Regions from separate parts of the Virgibacillus siamensis genome, predicted to be linked through region 1. Evidence: riboswitches for the same ligand, from Rfam matches in the RefSeq annotation. Region 1 holds a riboswitch; each other region holds the start of a gene.
What was found. A riboswitch is a leader RNA that binds a small molecule or an ion and turns the genes downstream of it on or off. The one in region 1 is predicted to bind cobalamin.
Positions count from the first base shown of each region.

Region 2: another riboswitch for cobalamin. It lies ahead of B1K71_RS18200 (ribonucleoside-diphosphate reductase subunit alpha); the one in region 1 lies ahead of B1K71_RS03295 (acyl-CoA thioesterase).
Region 3: another riboswitch for cobalamin. It lies ahead of B1K71_RS10730 (DUF4430 domain-containing protein); the one in region 1 lies ahead of B1K71_RS03295 (acyl-CoA thioesterase).

Region 1 is NZ_FUIH01000006.1:470,683-476,535, forward strand. It holds gene B1K71_RS03285 (TIGR01777 family oxidoreductase) at 1-655, opposite strand, end outside; gene recX (recombination regulator RecX) at 786-1,598, shown strand; cobalamin riboswitch at 1,642-1,852, shown strand; gene B1K71_RS03295 (acyl-CoA thioesterase) at 2,228-2,704, shown strand; gene yfkAB (radical SAM/CxCxxxxC motif protein YfkAB) at 2,836-3,954, shown strand; gene B1K71_RS03305 (SDR family NAD(P)-dependent oxidoreductase) at 4,064-4,723, opposite strand; gene B1K71_RS03310 (YfhH family protein) at 4,815-5,147, shown strand; gene B1K71_RS03315 (metal-dependent hydrolase) at 5,334-5,853, opposite strand, start outside.
Region 2 is NZ_FUIH01000007.1:2,997,527-3,003,379, reverse strand. It holds gene B1K71_RS18215 (BCCT family transporter) at 1-145, opposite strand, end outside; gene B1K71_RS18210 (GbsR/MarR family transcriptional regulator) at 401-937, shown strand; gene B1K71_RS18205 (hypothetical protein) at 967-1,146, opposite strand; cobalamin riboswitch at 1,322-1,514, shown strand; gene B1K71_RS18200 (ribonucleoside-diphosphate reductase subunit alpha) at 1,688-3,826, shown strand; gene B1K71_RS18195 (flavodoxin) at 3,823-4,257, shown strand; gene B1K71_RS18190 (ribonucleotide-diphosphate reductase subunit beta) at 4,238-5,281, shown strand; gene B1K71_RS18185 (hypothetical protein) at 5,532-5,853, opposite strand, start outside.
Region 3 is NZ_FUIH01000007.1:1,382,203-1,388,055, forward strand. It holds gene B1K71_RS10705 (helix-turn-helix domain-containing protein) at 1-319, opposite strand, end outside; gene B1K71_RS10710 (ferredoxin) at 463-717, shown strand; gene B1K71_RS10715 (hypothetical protein) at 785-1,966, opposite strand; gene B1K71_RS10720 (RNA polymerase sigma factor SigX) at 1,963-2,499, opposite strand; gene B1K71_RS10725 (ECF transporter S component) at 2,659-3,174, opposite strand; gene B1K71_RS10730 (DUF4430 domain-containing protein) at 3,171-3,602, opposite strand; cobalamin riboswitch at 3,777-3,958, opposite strand; gene B1K71_RS10735 (ATP-binding protein) at 4,000-5,757, opposite strand; gene B1K71_RS10740 (response regulator transcription factor) at 5,757-5,853, opposite strand, start outside.

The sequences.
Region 1 (5,853 bases):
TAACCGGTCCGGAAATATGATCATTGAACAGGCAAAATAGCAGAAGCCGGACTGCATCTTTAATATGAATCCATGACATCCACTGTTCTCCATTACCGATTTTTCCGCCGGCATACATTTTCACAGGCATGCGCATAAGTGGATATGCACCGCCTTCACCCAAAATGACACCGAATCTGGAATAAATTGTACGAATCCCCATCGTTTCAGCCTGGCTCGCTGTTTTTTCCCATTCTGAGACGACCTTGGCCAGGAAATCACGTCCCTGGACAGTAGTTTGTTCCGTAAACATTAAATCTTCGGACATTCCGTAAAATCCGACAGCAGATCCGCTGATAAACACATCCGGTTTTATATCCATATTTTTAACAAGGTTCATGACAGCCATGGTTGTTTCCATACGGCTGTTGCGGATGGAGTCTTTTTTCCGGCTTGACCAATAACCGAACAGGGAATCACCGGCAAGGTTCACCACACTATGAATATTCGGCAGCTGTGATACCGGGTGATCATAGGCGATAAATACAGTATTTTCTGTGTCCTGATGCCTGTCGGGGAAGCGGGTTAATATGTAAACATGATGTTCTTTATCTGTTAATGCCTTCGTGAGGTGTTGTCCAACAAAACCGGTTCCGCCGGTAATGAGTACGTTCATGATTATTCACTCCTTCAATAACGGATTCAGTACAGTTTATTTTCCATTATTGACTTTCAGTATACCGATTCTTACGGTGGTGTCCAGGAATTTTTTTCGTTACTATAAAGGGAAAGGGGGTGAGAAATCAATGAAAAAGATTTCCCGGATCACCACTCAACAAAAACGTAAGAATCGTTATAATATCTTCCTGGATGACGGCCATGGTGAAAAATATGGCTTCAGTGTAGATGAATCCGTCCTGATAGCGTACAAGCTGCGTAAACACCTTGAATTGGATGAATCGATGATCGCTACACTTGTCCAAAAAGATACATTACATAAGTCATATACCCTTGCTATCAATTTTTTAAGCTATCGGATGCGGACAAAAAAAGAAATTTATGATTACCTGGTTAAAAAAGAAGTGGATGATGAACATATAACGCAAATCATGAAGCAGTTAACGGAGGAAAAGTTGATTAATGACCGGCAGTTTGCGGAAGCGTTTGTCCGAACCCGTATTGATACAACACGTAAAGGCCCAATGCTGGTTAAAAGAGAACTGATGGAAAAAGGAGTTTCCCCGCAACTTGCTGCTGAAGCAGTCGATTTGTACACGTACGAGATTCAATATGCCCGCGCTGAAAAATGGGTCCGCAAAAAATTGACAGCCAGCAAGAGTAAATCATTTAAACAGCAGGTGCAGCAACTGCAGGGAACTTTGATGCAAAAAGGTTTTACACGGGATGTGATTCAAGATGTACTGGCAGATGTGGATGAAATGAAGGATACTGATGCGGAATGGAATGCACTGGTTAAACAGGGTGAGAAATTGCTTCATAAACACCGTCAGAAACTTTCAGGATACGAACTTCAGGGAAAAGTGAAAGAAGGACTTTATCGGAAAGGCTTTTCCATCGATCTAATCAATCAGTTCCTTGAAGAACAGGATGAAATCTGATGCAGATTGAACAAATATGATAAAATAAGTGTGAACGTGAAAATTTAATAGGATGCCTTATGGTGACCTTGTGAAAACAAGTTTAAAAGGGAAGTTGGTTGAAATCCAACGCGGTCCCGCCACTGTATTGCTGAGACATCTCTATAACACCGACTGTCCAATAGTCGGCTATCCACTGTTCAATTGGAACGGGAAGGAAACAGAGAATGTCAATGATGCTAAGCCAGGAAGCCTGCCATAAGGAAGAACATTATTTTCCTACGGGAGATAGGAGGGTGTTGCGCAAATATCCGCATAGTTCAGCTATGCGTGCAATCTGTGACCACAAGCCTTCAATGAGAGGGCTTTTTTTATTGTTTTAATGACGTTAAGAAGATTGTTACATGCTTTCAGGTATTTGAAGTGAAGAACGATTTCTGTCTGTGAAGGTTGATATTTCACGTTGAAAGTTGATTCCTGTCCAGTGAAGGTCGATATACCGCCGATGAAGGTTGATATCCTGCCCATAATGGTTGATAACAGCGATTGAAGGTCGATTCTTTCCAACGAGGGTTGATATCTGCCTGTGCGGGTAAAAAAAAGTATTTTTCAACGTGACAGGAATGATACATCATCAAGGAGGCTAACAAATGGAAAAAATAGCAATCGGTAATACAAAAACACTGCAAACACGACTTGTGCTCCCGCCCGACACCAATCATTTGGATACCATTTTTGGAGGAAAAGTACTGGCTTATATTGATGAAATCGCCGCGCTTACATCAATGAAACATGCCAAAAGTGCTGTCGTAACGGCTTCAATCGATTCCGTTGATTTTCTTTCATCCGCCAAGGTCGGGGACTCCTTAACACTGGAAGCGTACGTAACATATACCGGCAACAGTTCGATGGAGGTATTTGTCAAAGTGACGGCACATGATTTGATTCACCATACCGAACAATTGACCACCGAATCTTTTTTAACAATGGTTGCGGTGGATGGTACCGGTAAACCGATTCCGGTTCCACAGGTTTACCCGGTTTCAGAAGAGGAGCAGGAGTGGTTTGATTCTGCACCTGTTCGGAAAGAAAACCGTAAACGCCGCATGCTGTCCAGAAAATCCTGAAGCGGGAAACTGGTCCTTAACACTAATTCTGTATGCTAAAATAATGAAGGGTCATTTTTATGGTATTTATCCCATAACGATGAAAATAGCATAACCTCATTTGAAAGGGAGTTTCTTAATTGACAACAAGTATGAACACACAAACTTTGTCACCAGTCAATGATCCTTGGGAGGCGTATATGGATGTTGAAGAACATGGAGAAATGAAGTTGTCGAATGTTGAATTTACGACAACGACTTTATGTAATATGCGCTGTGCACATTGTGCTGTTGGCTATACTTTGCAATCCCGGGATCCAGAATCACTGTCGATGGACCTAATACTGAAGCGGCTTGATGAAATACCCCATCTGCGCACGATTAGCATTACCGGCGGGGAACCAATGATGAATAAGAAATCAATTCGGAACCATGTTATCCCGCTATTAAAGTATGCTCACAGCCGTGGTGTTAAAACACAGATGAATTCAAATTTAACATTGCCTTATAACAGGTATGAATCAATTATTCCTTTTTTGGATGTATTACATATCTCTCATAACTGGGGAACGGTTGAAGAATTTATGGAAACCGGTTTTGCTAAAATGGAGCGAAAACCTTCAGAAGAAAATCGTAAAAAGTTTTTTGAACGTATGATTGATAATTCACAGCGTCTCGCAAAGGATGGTGTGATGGTTTCGGCGGAAACGATGCTGAATAAACGGACCTTCCCATTTCTGGAACACATTCATGATCAGGTGCGCGAGATGGGCTGTGCAAGACATGAGATTCACCCGATGTACCCTGTCGATTTTGCCAGCACATTGGAAACATTGGAGCTGGATGAAATTCGTATAGCAATTAACAGGCTTCTTAATCACCAGTACAAAGATATATGGATGATGTTTGGAACATTGCCTTTTTATCCATGCAGTTTGTCACAAGAAGATCAGGATTTATTAAAAAGGCTGTATCAAACGAAGAATGTAAGTGTACGTAATGATCCGGATGGCCGCTCCCGATTAAATGTAAATATTTTTACCGGGGATATTATTGTGACAGACTTTGGTGATGAACCTTCATTGGGTAATATACAGGACACCTCGCTCCCTGCTGCATATTCGAAATGGATGGATTCTCCAACAGCCCAAAGCTTAAATTGTCATTGCCCTGCTGTTAAGTGTCTTGGTCCGAACCTGCTGGTGAGGAACGCCTATTATTCAAATGTTGATTTCGGAAAAAGAAGTGCGCAAATCAGTTTATATGAATAAGGAATTTAGGGTATCCCATTATGAAATTAGGATACCCTATTTGAAAACGTGATAATAGGATGAATTTCAGTGGAACTTTCATGAGAAAGGATGCCAACTGAATGGAAGTTTATTTATCAACATAAATTTCTTTTCGACCATCATCTTCCTGAAAAATCTGTTCGGCTACCGGTTCGGGTCCTTTCAGCCCTGAAGCATCCTTCACATGTTCTGAGTTGTCCCAGAATGGTGTGTTCATGCCTCCCATGTACACGGCTGTAATCGAAATAGGCTCATTCTCCCATTCTTTTTGTAAACTTTCCGTAAATCCTTTCAATGCAAATTTGCTTGCACAGTAAATGGATTCATTTATTTTCCCCCGCAGTCCCGCAGTTGAAATAATGGTCAGAATGCGCCCATTCCTCGCTTTAATCAGTGGCAGGGCTGATTGAACAGTCAGTATGGCACCTTTAATGTTAGTGTTTAATGTGTGTTCGATATCACCTATTGTATAATCTTCCACAGGTCCAAAAATACCGACCCCAGCATTGTTAATGACGACATCGAGCTTACCAATTTGCTGAAAGGCAATGCTGACAGAAGCTTTTTCCTGCACGTCACATAGGATAACTTCCGCATCCCCGCCAGCACGGATGATTTCATGCTGAACAATATGTAATTTCGTATCGGTTCGGCCCAGTAAAAAAATTTTATAGCCATTTTTGGCATATTTTAGGGCAAGTGCCCGTCCCAAACCACTTCCAGCCCCAGTAATTGCTACAGTTGGCATACAATTTTCCTCCTAAATATATGAGTATCATTATTTCCATTCTCCTAAACTATTGGTAAAATGTAAACTGTTGAAGAAGGGAGTAATTATAATGGATTACCGATACAGTGATTATTCAATCGAGCAGTTGAGGGAAGAAGTCGGGAAATTTAAAGAAAAAGCGCTGAAGGCTGAGCAGGTTGGAAACATAAGTGAAGTCGCCATTAATGAGCGGAAAATGCAAGTTGCCATGGCATATATGTTGAACCCGGATGATTTTCATGCACACGATATCCATGCAATGAAGGGAGATCCGGGACATCGTTTTAAAATAAATTATATTAATGGTGTTTTCGCGTGGGGACACCGTATTAACCTTTTGAATGAAACATATGAAAAAGAAGAAGCGATTCCCATTTCATTGCTTGGTGATAAGGCCGAATAGAAAGGTGAAAGCTTTTTACTTTCTCAACGGCACAATAAACAACAGAGGCTGGGATATATCAGAAAACGCGTGATTCAAAAGACGAACAATTGGGAATTTCCGGAGCAGTTATTCGCCCCATTTTCCAATAGGTTGTTCGAATTTTACAATGGATAAAACACGTTTGTCCCAGCCTCGTGCTTTTGCTTAAATTGGATTGTCGCCAACATCCAGTTTGCGCTGGAGTTTGTGCTCGGAAAAAATCCAGCCGGTGTATGAAGTCATTTTTCGCATGTTGTCATCAATTTGTACGACAGCAACAAATGGATAGTATTGATTGGATCTGTATCGTAAATCAATAAACCGCACTTCGGTAAAATCGTCGAAGTCATTGATTTCCCATCGGTATACAGGGGAGAACGACAGAAATGCCGAAACATTTTTATCATCTTTTGCTATTTCCATCAGGTCGTTTTCCGGCAAAGGGATTTTTTGAAATTCATCGACGATTTCAATGTGTCCATTTTTAACCGAACCTACATAAAATTTATCTATCGTCGTAATAGCAACCCGCCACTCGTTTTGCTTAATGGTCGGGGATGTTGCAATCTGGGTTGTATCGGGGAAATAGTCCTTTATTTTTCGGACAATTTCATGTTTGTCAATGAACCGTTTTATATAATACAAAATAATGACAGTATAGATAATTAAAAACGTGTAACCCGGA
Region 2 (5,853 bases), on a different contig from region 1:
CTCCGAAATTACCGGTCATAAAGTCATTGGCTATATTGACGGCTTTTTTTCCGGCTTCCGGATAGATGATTAATGGAATTGTAACGAGAAAGAGCAATACTAAAGCTCCTATAAATGTGGGCCAATCAATTAATTTTGATTTCATGATGTGTCAATCCTTTCTAAAGATAGTTTTTCGTGAAGTATAATTTTCATTCATTTGTTCGCTTTGAAACACGTTCATAATCATAGCGGCTCTCATACAATTTGTAAACTTTGTAAACTTTTAATTTCACAAAATATATTCAGTACATGCTTCAATTTTCTCTGTTTTTCTTTTTATTTCGATGAATATTGTCATTTTGCAAAAACTAAATCCTGTGATACATTTCCTATAGAACAGTTGTAAAGGATGATATGGATGGATAATACACAACATAATCTGGAATCGGTGAAAGATCAGTTCATCGAAAAAATAGCCGATAACATGCATTCTTTTGGGGTGGCCACCAGTGTTGGACGCGTGCTTGGCATTATCTACATGCATGGTGCACCAATGACGCTGGATGAACTTTCCGCTGAAACCGGAATGAGCAAAACAAGAATGAGCCAGGTTGTCCGGGAAATGATGGAGCTGAATATTGCAGAAAAAGTTTTTAAAAAGGGAATCCGCAAAGACTTGTATCAGGTTGAACAGGATTATTACCAGACATTCATATCACTGTTTACCTCTAATTGGCAGAAAGCGATCAGCAAAAGCAGAAACTTTGAAAACAGATTAAAAAGACAGTTGGAAAACCTGCATCACAAAGATAGTCTGACGGAAGAAGATGAAGCGGCAGTTAACGAAGTTTTGGCAGAACTCCACGAATGGACTTCCTATTATGATTGGATCCGCCGCCTTACGGAATTTTTCGAGAGCGGAGAAATTTTTAAGTATGTCCCGAAAGAGAAGTAGGCTTTCAAATGGATGGAACTTGCTGCCGATCACAGCCCGATTTCAGGAGACAGCACTGTGATCGGAAACCGGGTAACATGAGCAGTGCATGAAAGACCGCGCGTATCCAATCCGAAATCGCGCATATCTGCCCCAGAAACGAGCATATCTGTTCCGGAATCGCGCATATCTGCCCCAGAAACGAGCATATCCGTTCCGAAATCGAGCATATATTTCCACCCGACGCTCAGATCAAATCCGGGCGTTTTTTAATAAAACAATACGCCATATATGGCAATGACTGCGGGCACCATTGCAAATATCATAATTCTATTGCAGGAAATAGCTTTCTGTGATAGGGTAATATTACAATATATTGTAAGTTTTATCGTGAATACAACTATATATAGTATTTTGAGTTAAGGTGACATCTGTTGTCTTAAAAGGGAATCCGGTGAAAAGCCGGAGCTGTCCCCGCAACTGTATGTGTGGACGAACGGGAAATCCACTGTATCACAAGCTTCACGGCGATGGTACGGGAAGGGCCCAAGTAGGCAGAAGCACAAGCCAGGAGACCTGCCATAACTCCAGTGTTTCGATTCCTCGGGGCAAGTGAAGGTGAAACGATAGAATACATATTTGTGGATTTCTATCGTTATTTCCGTTCATCCCCGGGGTGAGCGGTTTTTTTATGGAAAAAAGGAGGCAGTCAAATTGGTAACAACTGCAGTAAAGCATACCGAAAAATTGATAGAACAGGCTACAGATGGTTTGAAGGTGGATACAGCGATATTGCTAGAGAAAGCTCAACAGAATGATTCACATGAGAGTTTGATAAAGGCGGCGCTTGAACAGATGGATGAGGCGAATCCGGACTGGACGTTTGCCGCAAGCAGGATTTACCTGGATCAAATATACCGGGAGGCGGCGGAAAATAGAGGGAATATGTCTGGCTACGGGGACTTTCATCATCTGATCGAGACATTAACCGATAAAGGGATTTATTCCGATCTTTTGCTGCAAAAGTATACGAAGGAGGAAATTGATTTTTTTTCTGAATACATACAACCGGATCGTGATCACCTTTTCAACTACCTTGGACTATATACGCTGGCTACCAGGTATTTGGCACGTGACCATGATAAGAAGGTTTATGAATTGCCTCAGGAGCGTTGGATGGTTATCGCGATGTATCTGATGCAGGATGAGGAGCCAGCCCAGCGTACCGAATACGTAATGGAGGCTTACTGGGCGCTCAGCAATTTATATATGACGGTAGCGACACCGACGATGACAAATGCCGGGAAGACGCATGGTCAATTGTCCAGCTGTTTTATTGACACGGTTGATGACAGCCTGCAGTCAATCTATGACAGCAACACAGATATCGCCAAACTGTCCAAAAACGGCGGCGGAATTGGTGTTTATATGGGAAAAATCCGCAGCCGCGGCAGTTCCATTAAAGGGTTTAAAAACATGTCCAGCGGTGTTGTTCCATGGATTAAGCAGTTGAATAATACGGCGGTGAATGTTGATCAGCTCGGTACCCGCAAAGGTGCGATTGCCATTTATCTGGATGTGTGGCATCGCGATATTGAGGCATTTCTTGATTTGAAGTTGAATAATGGGGACGATCGTTTGCGGGCCCATGATATTTTCACAGGGGTATGCCTGCCTGATTTGTTTATGGAACAGGTGGAAAAACGCGGCGACTGGCATTTATTTGACCCGCATGAAGTACGTCAGGTGATGGGTTTTTCACTGGAAGATTTCTATGATGAAGAAGCTGGAACAGGAAGTTTTCGGGAGCGTTATCTGGAATGTGCCGCATCGCCATTGTTAACGAAACGAACGGTTCCGGCCATTGAAATTATGAAGCGGATTATGAAGTCGCAGCTCGAGTCCGGCACGCCATTTATGTTTTACCGGGATGAAGTGAACCGGCATAACACAAACGCACATAAAGGAATGATCTATTGCTCTAATCTTTGTACGGAAATCACGCAAAATCAGTCACCGACCGAATTTCTGGAGGAATATGTGGAAGCAGAGGATACGATTGTCCAAAAATATAAGTCCGGTGATTATGTCGTGTGTAATTTGAGTTCCATTAATCTGGGGCGGGCTGTTCCGGACGGGGTGTTGGAACGTCTGATCAGGATTCAGGTCCGTATGCTTGATAATGTTATTGACATAAATACATTGCCGATCAAGCAAGCCCGGCTGACCAATCAAAAATACCGGGCAATCGGTCTTGGGACGTTCGGCTGGCATCATTTGCTCGCGAAAAAAGGTGTACATTGGGAAACGGATGAAGCGGTATCATTTGCAGATAAGCTTTATGAAAAAATAGCCTATTTAACGATTCAAAACAGCATGGAATTAAGTAAGGAAAAAGGCAGTTATCCAGCCTTTGCAGGGAGCAAGTGGGAATCAGGCACTTATTTTTCCGAAAAAAATTATATCGGCAAAGCATGGGATGAACTAAAAGCAGGAGTTACGGAACATGGTATTCGAAACGGCTATCTGATGGCTGTTGCACCGAATTCGTCAACATCCATGATTGCCGGGTCCACAGCAAGTATTGATCCTGTTTTTAAGCCGTTTTATTTTGAGGAGAAAAAGGATTTTAAGATAGCAGCTGCGGCTCCGGAACTTGATTACCGGACGTACGATATTTACCGGAAGTCAGCCTATATTCTTGATCAGCGCTGGTCGATCCGTCAGAATGCTGCACGGCAAAAGCACGTTGATCAAAGCATTTCCTTTAACTTTTATGTACCAAATACAATCAAAGCATCCGTATTGCTTGATTTGCACCTGCAGGCTTGGAAAGAAGGGTTGAAAACAACGTATTATGTCCGGTCGACCTCAAATGACGTCGAAGAATGTGAGTGGTGTGAAAGTTGAGGTGTGTCATTGCTTATCTTTCGTACAGCGGAAACACGATGGAAGTGGCGGAAATGCTTGAGGATTATCTATTGCAGGATGGTATGGCCGTTGATCTGCACCGTATTGGTGCGGATCCGCCGGTTGATGCTTCCAGCTATGATTGTATTTTCATCGGAACATTTACATGGGACAGGGGTTCAACACCTGATGAGGTGAAGGATTTTGTGCTGGAAATCGGTTATAAGCCTGATTGTGTCGCGGTATTTGGAACAGGTGATACACAATTTGGCGGGGGTGCGTTGTTCTGCCGGGCAGTTGATAAGCTGACTCACTTTTACGGCAGCGACTGGAACGGACTGAAAATCGAACAATCACCGCGCGGGTCTCAGGAGAAACTGGTTAAAAATTGGATTGAAGGAGTGTTGCATGATGTCAAAAGCATTGCTTGAAAAAGCAAAAACGTTGGAACCGTTACACCCGAACAAATCGACAGCATTGTTTGGGGGAGAATCAAGCGGCATTTTGAACTGGAATAATATCGCTTATCCGCACTGGTATAAAATTTATAAACGGCTGATTGGCAACTACTGGCAGGCGGATGAAATCAACATGTCAGCGGATGTGCGGCAGTTTTCCGATTTAAGCGAATCTGAGCGCGATGCTTATTTGAAAATCATTGGGTTGCTGTCAACACTGGACGCACCACAGACGAGAACGGCACTGTTGATTTCACTGTATGCGACTGATCCGTCCGTCCAATCGATTATGGCAGTTATCGCCCAGCAGGAGGCGGTTCATAATGAAAGCTATTCATATGTGCTCTCATCAGTTGTTTCACTGGATGAACAAAATATGGCATTTGAGCTTGGGCGGCATGATTCGGTGTTGTTGAAGCGAAATGAGTATCTGACCAGGCAGTATAATACTTTCGTGGAAAATCCGTCCATTGAAAATATGCTGAAAACAATGGTTTATACGGCCCTTCTGGAAGGGATGTTTTTCTATTCCGGATTTGCCTTCTTTTACAATTTGGCACGGCAAAATAAAATGGTTGGAACGTCTACCATGATCAGCTATATTAATCGGGATGAACTGGAACACGGTCGTTTTATTGCTGAGTTGTTCCGGGCCGCATTGGCAGAAAATCCGGAACTGAACGATGCAGATTTTAGCGAATGGGTTTACGAGCAATTCCGCATTTCGGTGGAGCTGGAGATGGAATGGTCGAATTATGTCCTGTCAGAAGTTGACGGAATTGATACGGATGAAATGGCAGGATATGTGAAGTATCGGGCCAATAAAATGCTGCGAATGATGGGATTAAGCGAGATTTATCCCGATTATACGGACAACCCAATGAAGTGGATTCGAGCTTATGTTGATAATTTCGACGGAACAAAAACCGACTTTTTCGAACAAAAATCCCGCCAATACACAAAAACAAGTGACCTGAACGGATTCGACGATTTGTAAGTCTGGGCTGGTTGGTGCCAAATTTGCATTTGGCTTAAGTTCGTGTGGATTCGGCTCTAATTGACACAGAATCGGCTCAAAATTGGTCTAAATCGGCTCAAGTTCACAATTATTCGGCTTAAATTGAAATAGAAGGAAGATGTCGAAACGCTAAAGTTCGCATGTTTTGATAAAATTTTCGCGAAATCCGGATAAACAAAAACTGACAAAATGCGGTATGCACCAACTTGAGGGTGCATACCGCATTATTTTACAATGTACCCAGCAGAATTGTTTCTCCTGTAACCGCATCGACAGCATACGCGCAATCCAGTTTCCCGCATAAGACATAGCTTCCGCTTGCATCGTCGTAAACATATACAGGGTCGATTTCAAGATGCTCCTGCAGTTTTTTAAATGCATCTTCCTGCCCAACCGTTACCAAGTCCGCCTCCTGAAAATCATTAAACATTTGAAGCATTTCTTTATTATCAATATAATTGACAGGTGCCAGCCGGTCAGGGTCAATGATTACTCTGACTTTACGTTCAAACACGTAACCCGTTGGCTCTGTCGGGCGCAACTCGGCAAAC
Region 3 (5,853 bases), on a different contig from region 1:
AATAATTCATTCCATTAAGGTAATCCAAGTGGGGGAATTGATTAGCCTTGTCAATAATGACAGCACCTCTTTCACCGGGAATTACTGAATCACCAGTCTGTTGCAAATAGCCCTGTTTCTGCATTTTTTGAATGGTATCATCAAACGAATATTTAGGGAGATGTTTATAAACTCCATAGAATTTATCAAGTTCGTACAAAAAGGCATCCTGCTGAGTCTGAATCGATCTTCTTCCTTTCAACAGGTGATAAATTGCTGAAGTGGTTCGCTTATCCCGAAATTGGCTGCTGCATATGAGAATCATGTTTTCAAACAGCATTCTCCATTCCCCTTTCACGTTTTAGACAATTAATAGCAATTGAAGTATCATTCTGTTTCTTATATTATCATGACATCCTATAGTTGAAATGACTTACAAACCGCTCTAAAATAGACTTATAGTTTTATTAGGAGGAATATTGTATGCCGAAGTATACAATAGTGGATCAGGAGACATGTATTGCCTGTGGGGCTTGTGGTGCAGCAGCACCGGATGTTTTTGACTATGATGACGAAAGTATCGCTTATGTAATATTGGATCATAATAATGGAAGTAAAACAGTTCCTGAAGCACTGGAAGACGATATGCTCGATGCTCACGAAGGTTGTCCAACAGATTCCATCAAAGTTTCAAATAAACCATTTGACGGTGACCCATTAAAATATGAAGAAGATTAAACACCATTAATCTACCCTTACAATATCACACTATACAAGCTATATAAAGCCAAAATAAAGCACAGTGTCACCTAACACTGTGCTTTATTTTGACAGGATTTGCCCCCGTGGGAACGTTAATCGGTTCAGATAAGTTGTATACCCCAAGCAATTGAATTCCGGTATTCTGAAATTGTACTTGCTCAAATCCATAACTTCCGGCAGTCATTAGGATTGCTTCAATCATCGTCAAATTTTCCTGATTTTGCTTTAAATCCCCGGAAAATGTCACCTCTAGCACCCTGTTATTTCCTTGAACACTGACTTCCACAACATCTGGAATTGTACTATATATATTAAATTTTTTCCGGTTTTGTTTCATTTTGTTTATCGCGCTTTTAATTCCATTCCCTTTATCCAACGTAACCGGTACCAAAAAGCTTCGCCCGGAATGCCCGGGTTTATACAGTTTGTAGGCTGCTTTTCGTTCCTGGCTTACTTTCAATTCTTTTACAGTACCGATTGGACCGAGACTGATTTTTTGTGTAAATACTGCTTTCTCAATTCCATTCGTACCAAACATTGTCTGGATCGTTCTTGTGAACATGTTTGCCTCTGTACTTGATTGAATTGAAAAAGAATCCGGCATGTTTAACACAACAGTACTTTTGGATGGGTTGACCTGAAATGTTGCATCATGCAGCATATACGTACCTGCTTTAACCAGTTTTCCTGTCAAATAATCATCCATTAATTGATACCGTTGATCGGCACTAATAGTTTCAGGAAAAATAAACGTTACAGGTATAATGAACTGTGCCTGTTTATCTGCAATAGCCCCGCGTACAATCGTTTCAGAATCAGTAGTGCTGGTAATAACATGAGATTGAAAAGCTTTATCTTTTCTGAGAGTATTTGCCTGGTGTTGTGTTGTACTGGCGCTTTCCTGTTTGCCTGATTGATTATTTGCCGCACCCTGTTGTTTGTCAGAAACACTTATTTCCGGGTGAGACTGTTCATGAAGACTGTTGGTCGATAGATGATTTTTCTCCAGTAATATTGGTACGCTGATAAGGACAATTGCCAATACCATCAGGACACTGAACAAAGGAATTAATTTTCCATTTCGCGACGTCTGTCTGCCCGTATTCTCATTTAGCCGGGAGGAGATCTTCCTGTACAGTTCATCTTTGTCCCAATTGTTCTTAATTCCGGGCATCTTTTTTAGTGAATCAGTAATTTGTTTGTCATCGTTGTCACGGGATTTCATGATACATCCCCTCCCTTCTGATTCTCCTCGGACATCCATTTCTTAAGACGTTTGATGCCGCGATGCTGCACGGTTTTCACTTTACTGACACTGAAACTTAGAATTTCAGCGGTTTCTTCTATTGAGAATGATTGTATGTAGCGAAGAATCAAAACACTTTTCTGATCCTGACTGCACTTATCTAAATGGTAATAGACCCGTTTTATTTCTTCATTACGCTCTGCTATTTCGTCAGGAAGCATGTTTTTATCTTGTATGAACTCTCCATTTGATCCCCAATCAAAATACTCAGCGATTCGGCCGCGTTTTCGTTTTCGCTTTCGGAAAAAATCCATCGTGACATGACGCGCAATGGAAAATAGCCACGTTTTTTCGTTGCTGTTTCCTTTAAATGTACTGTAGGATTTTAAAACTTTTATATAGACTTCCTGCACGAGATCTTCACATACTTCCTTATCTTTCACCATGTAAAAAATGAATTGATACAAATCATGATGGTACTCATTGTACAATCGCTCAAAAACGGCCTTCATAATGATCCTCCGTTCAGTTAATCAGTCGTTTTTACCGATCAAAGGTTACAGCTTATTTTAACTATATTGGAAATAATGTAAAAGTGAAAGAGAATTTCAGGAAAATATTATGAATAAACGGATCTAAATTCTCACTATAAAAAGATAAAAACACCAGTTTCAGCTGGTGTTTTGTAAATAAAAATGTTTTTTCGCGTATGTTTTAAACAAGTGTGAAACAATTGGATAAAAAACAACCATAAAAATTGCATTTCCAACCGCATGATTAACGGAAAACGGTAGTCCAGCAAGGTAATACGGCCAAAATTCTCCCGCAATGGAATATGTCATCAATGAAATAATAAAACCATATAAAAAACCGCTGAATATAGAAAAGATAACGATAAACCAAAAGGGAAGTTTTCTTGGGTACTTTCCAAGAATTCCACTTAATAAACCGATGAGTCCCCATGAAACTATCTGCCAAATTGACCAGATCCCCATCCCTAACAGCATATTGGACAAAAAAGTGGTTAGTATTGCCATAATAATTGCTGCCAGTGGTCCAAGCAGCAATCCACATATAATAATGAGTGAAGTAACAGGCTGTACATTTGGAAGAAATGCAAAAATATATCTGCCCACAACTGCAAGTGCAGAAAGTACAGCCAACAGTGTTAGTTTATATGTGTTCAATATGCATGCAGATCAAATGTTATTTGATCACCCGGTGATAATTTGAGATCTTTCGCTCCTACTTTTGCATTTTCACCGTTAACTTTAAACATCCATGCGGTCTTTCCCTTATCCTGTGAAACACCTTCAATCGCTGTAATAAATCCACCATTGTGGGATGTTTCCAGTTCAAAGTTCTTTTCCATAACTGACATTAAAGTTGTTCCTTTTTCAATTGTAACTTCTTTTTTTGCAATCTGTTTCTCCCCGTTATTTTGGGAAAGAACTATTGTAACGCTATCTTCTTTTTGTTCAGCAGCATTCTGATTCTCCGTGGAATCCGCACCTTGACTACTCTGTTTCGCTGATTGTTCACTATCAGTCCCACAGCCGACGAGTACACCCAATACCAATAAGAGTGATGCCAAACCTAAAAACCACTTGCGCATTGTTCCTATTCCTCCAGTTCCTTATTATTGAGGGGGAATGAGACGATAGAACCTTATCCCAGCGTTCAAAAATTACACTAAAAAAGCTGATCCTGTTCCAGGAATCAGCTTTACAGACAATCGAACCATAGACATGTATCCGGTTGTCCCAATCGCTCAAATCCTCGAAGCATTGAAACGGCAGGTTGTTTGGCAGGTCTACTGACTTGTGATCATTTCCTACTCTAAGCCCTTCCCATATGAAAATCATACAGTGGATTATGCTTATTTCGTTTATCACTTACAGTTGCGAGGACAGTTTCAGCTTTTCACTGAATTCCCTATTAAGTAATAACACCAAAAACCTTCTAGTATTCAACTGCAGTTATTATATCATAAATACCAATCCTGTACAGATTCAATCTTTCAACGGAAGTTTAAAGACAAATGTTGTACCTTCTTTGTCAATACTGTTCACGGTGATTGTTCCATGATGGGCGTCCATAATATTTTTAGCTATTGCCAATCCAAGCCCTGTACCCTTCTTTTTAGAATTTCGGACACGGGATTTGTCCGCTTTGTAAAATCGTTCAAATACAAATGGAAGGTCTTCTTCAGGAATGCCGCTTCCATCATCCGAAATGGATACTGTCAATTCATCCGTATTGGTTTCAACCGTTACCGTAACGTTACCGCCTTCACCCGTATGCCGGATTGCGTTGTCAATCAGATTGGTAAAGACCTGTTCAATACGGTCCGGGTCAATTTCAATTTTATTTTTAGTTAATTTCTTATTCAATTCCAGGTTTACCTTATTATCGTTTGCAAGGCCGGCAAATTTTTTAACGATTCGCTCCACATACGAATCCAATTCGACCTTTTCCAAGTTAAGATGAATCTGGCCGGCTTCCATTCGGGCAAGATCAAGTAATTCGTTGACCAGCCTACCCATTCTCAAGGATTCTTCGTAAATAATTTGCGCAAGCTCATTCTTTTCTTCTCCGCTTTCGGCAACATTATCAACAATTGCCTCACTATACCCTTGCAGCATGGAGATTGGTGTACGTAATTCATGCGAAACATTGGCGATAAAATCTTCACGCAGTTTATCCAACCGGCGCTCTTCTGTCATATCCCGGATTACAGCGACTGCCCCGCGTACATAAGACTGATCATACAAAGGTGTCATAATCATGACCCAGGTACGTCCTTGAATATTTATTTCATGGATTGCTTCTTTTTCCTCCTGAATAACCTCTTCTAAGATTCCGAACAACGGATCTGGCAATTTGTTATTTTCATCACTTAAGGATAAATTATTTTTGTAATAGAGATTTTCAATGAATCTGTCTGCAGGAGGATTAGATACAAGCATATCGCCATTCCGGTTTAATGTGATGACACCATCTGCCATTGAACTCACGATTCCCGACAATTGCTCTTTCTCCTGCCTTAAGGCATTAATATGGAACTTCAGTTGACGTCCCATCCGATTAAACGCAACCGCAAGTTCACCTATTTCGTCATGTGTCAGGATTGGCACTTTTGTATTAAATTCACCTCTGGTCAGATCAAAGGCAGCTTCCCGCATTTTGATCAGTGGTGAAGTAATTCTCGTGGACAGAAAGAAAGCAAATATCGTTGTCAAAATAATCGCAATCCCTGCCGCCAGCAAAATGATTTTTGTTGTCTCTGCTTTGGTTTTATTGACAACATCTAGTGACTGATAGACAAATACAGCCCCATTATTATGAATTGGTGTTCCGACAAGCATGACTTGTTCCTGCGTTTTCGGGAGTCGCATCTGCTTCTTTACATTTTGTCCTTTATTAAAAACAGCTTTTAAAGATTCCTTATTTCGATACCAGGCTTCATCAAGCTCATGAAGATTATCGATACTCTGTGATGCCCAAAAATCACCGTCTCCGTAGACAACTGCAATATGTGTGGCCGGATCTTTTATCCGTTCAGTCGTCGTATAAGCTAATTTCCGATCATCATATTGCTCAATCATCTGTCTTACTTTTGTTGCCGTTTGCATCATTTCATTTTCTGCCTCTTCCACATGAAAATTCTCAAAAAACTCCAAAAGTAAGATTGTTAAAATAAATAATACAAAAGAAACCAGCAATAAAATAGTTATTGCCAGTTTCCCAACTACACTCCGCCAAAACATCAGACATCATCTACCTCAAATTTATATCCGACACCCCATACAGTGACAATCATTTTTGCGGCGTCTGCGGATACATTATTCAGCTTTTCTCTTAAG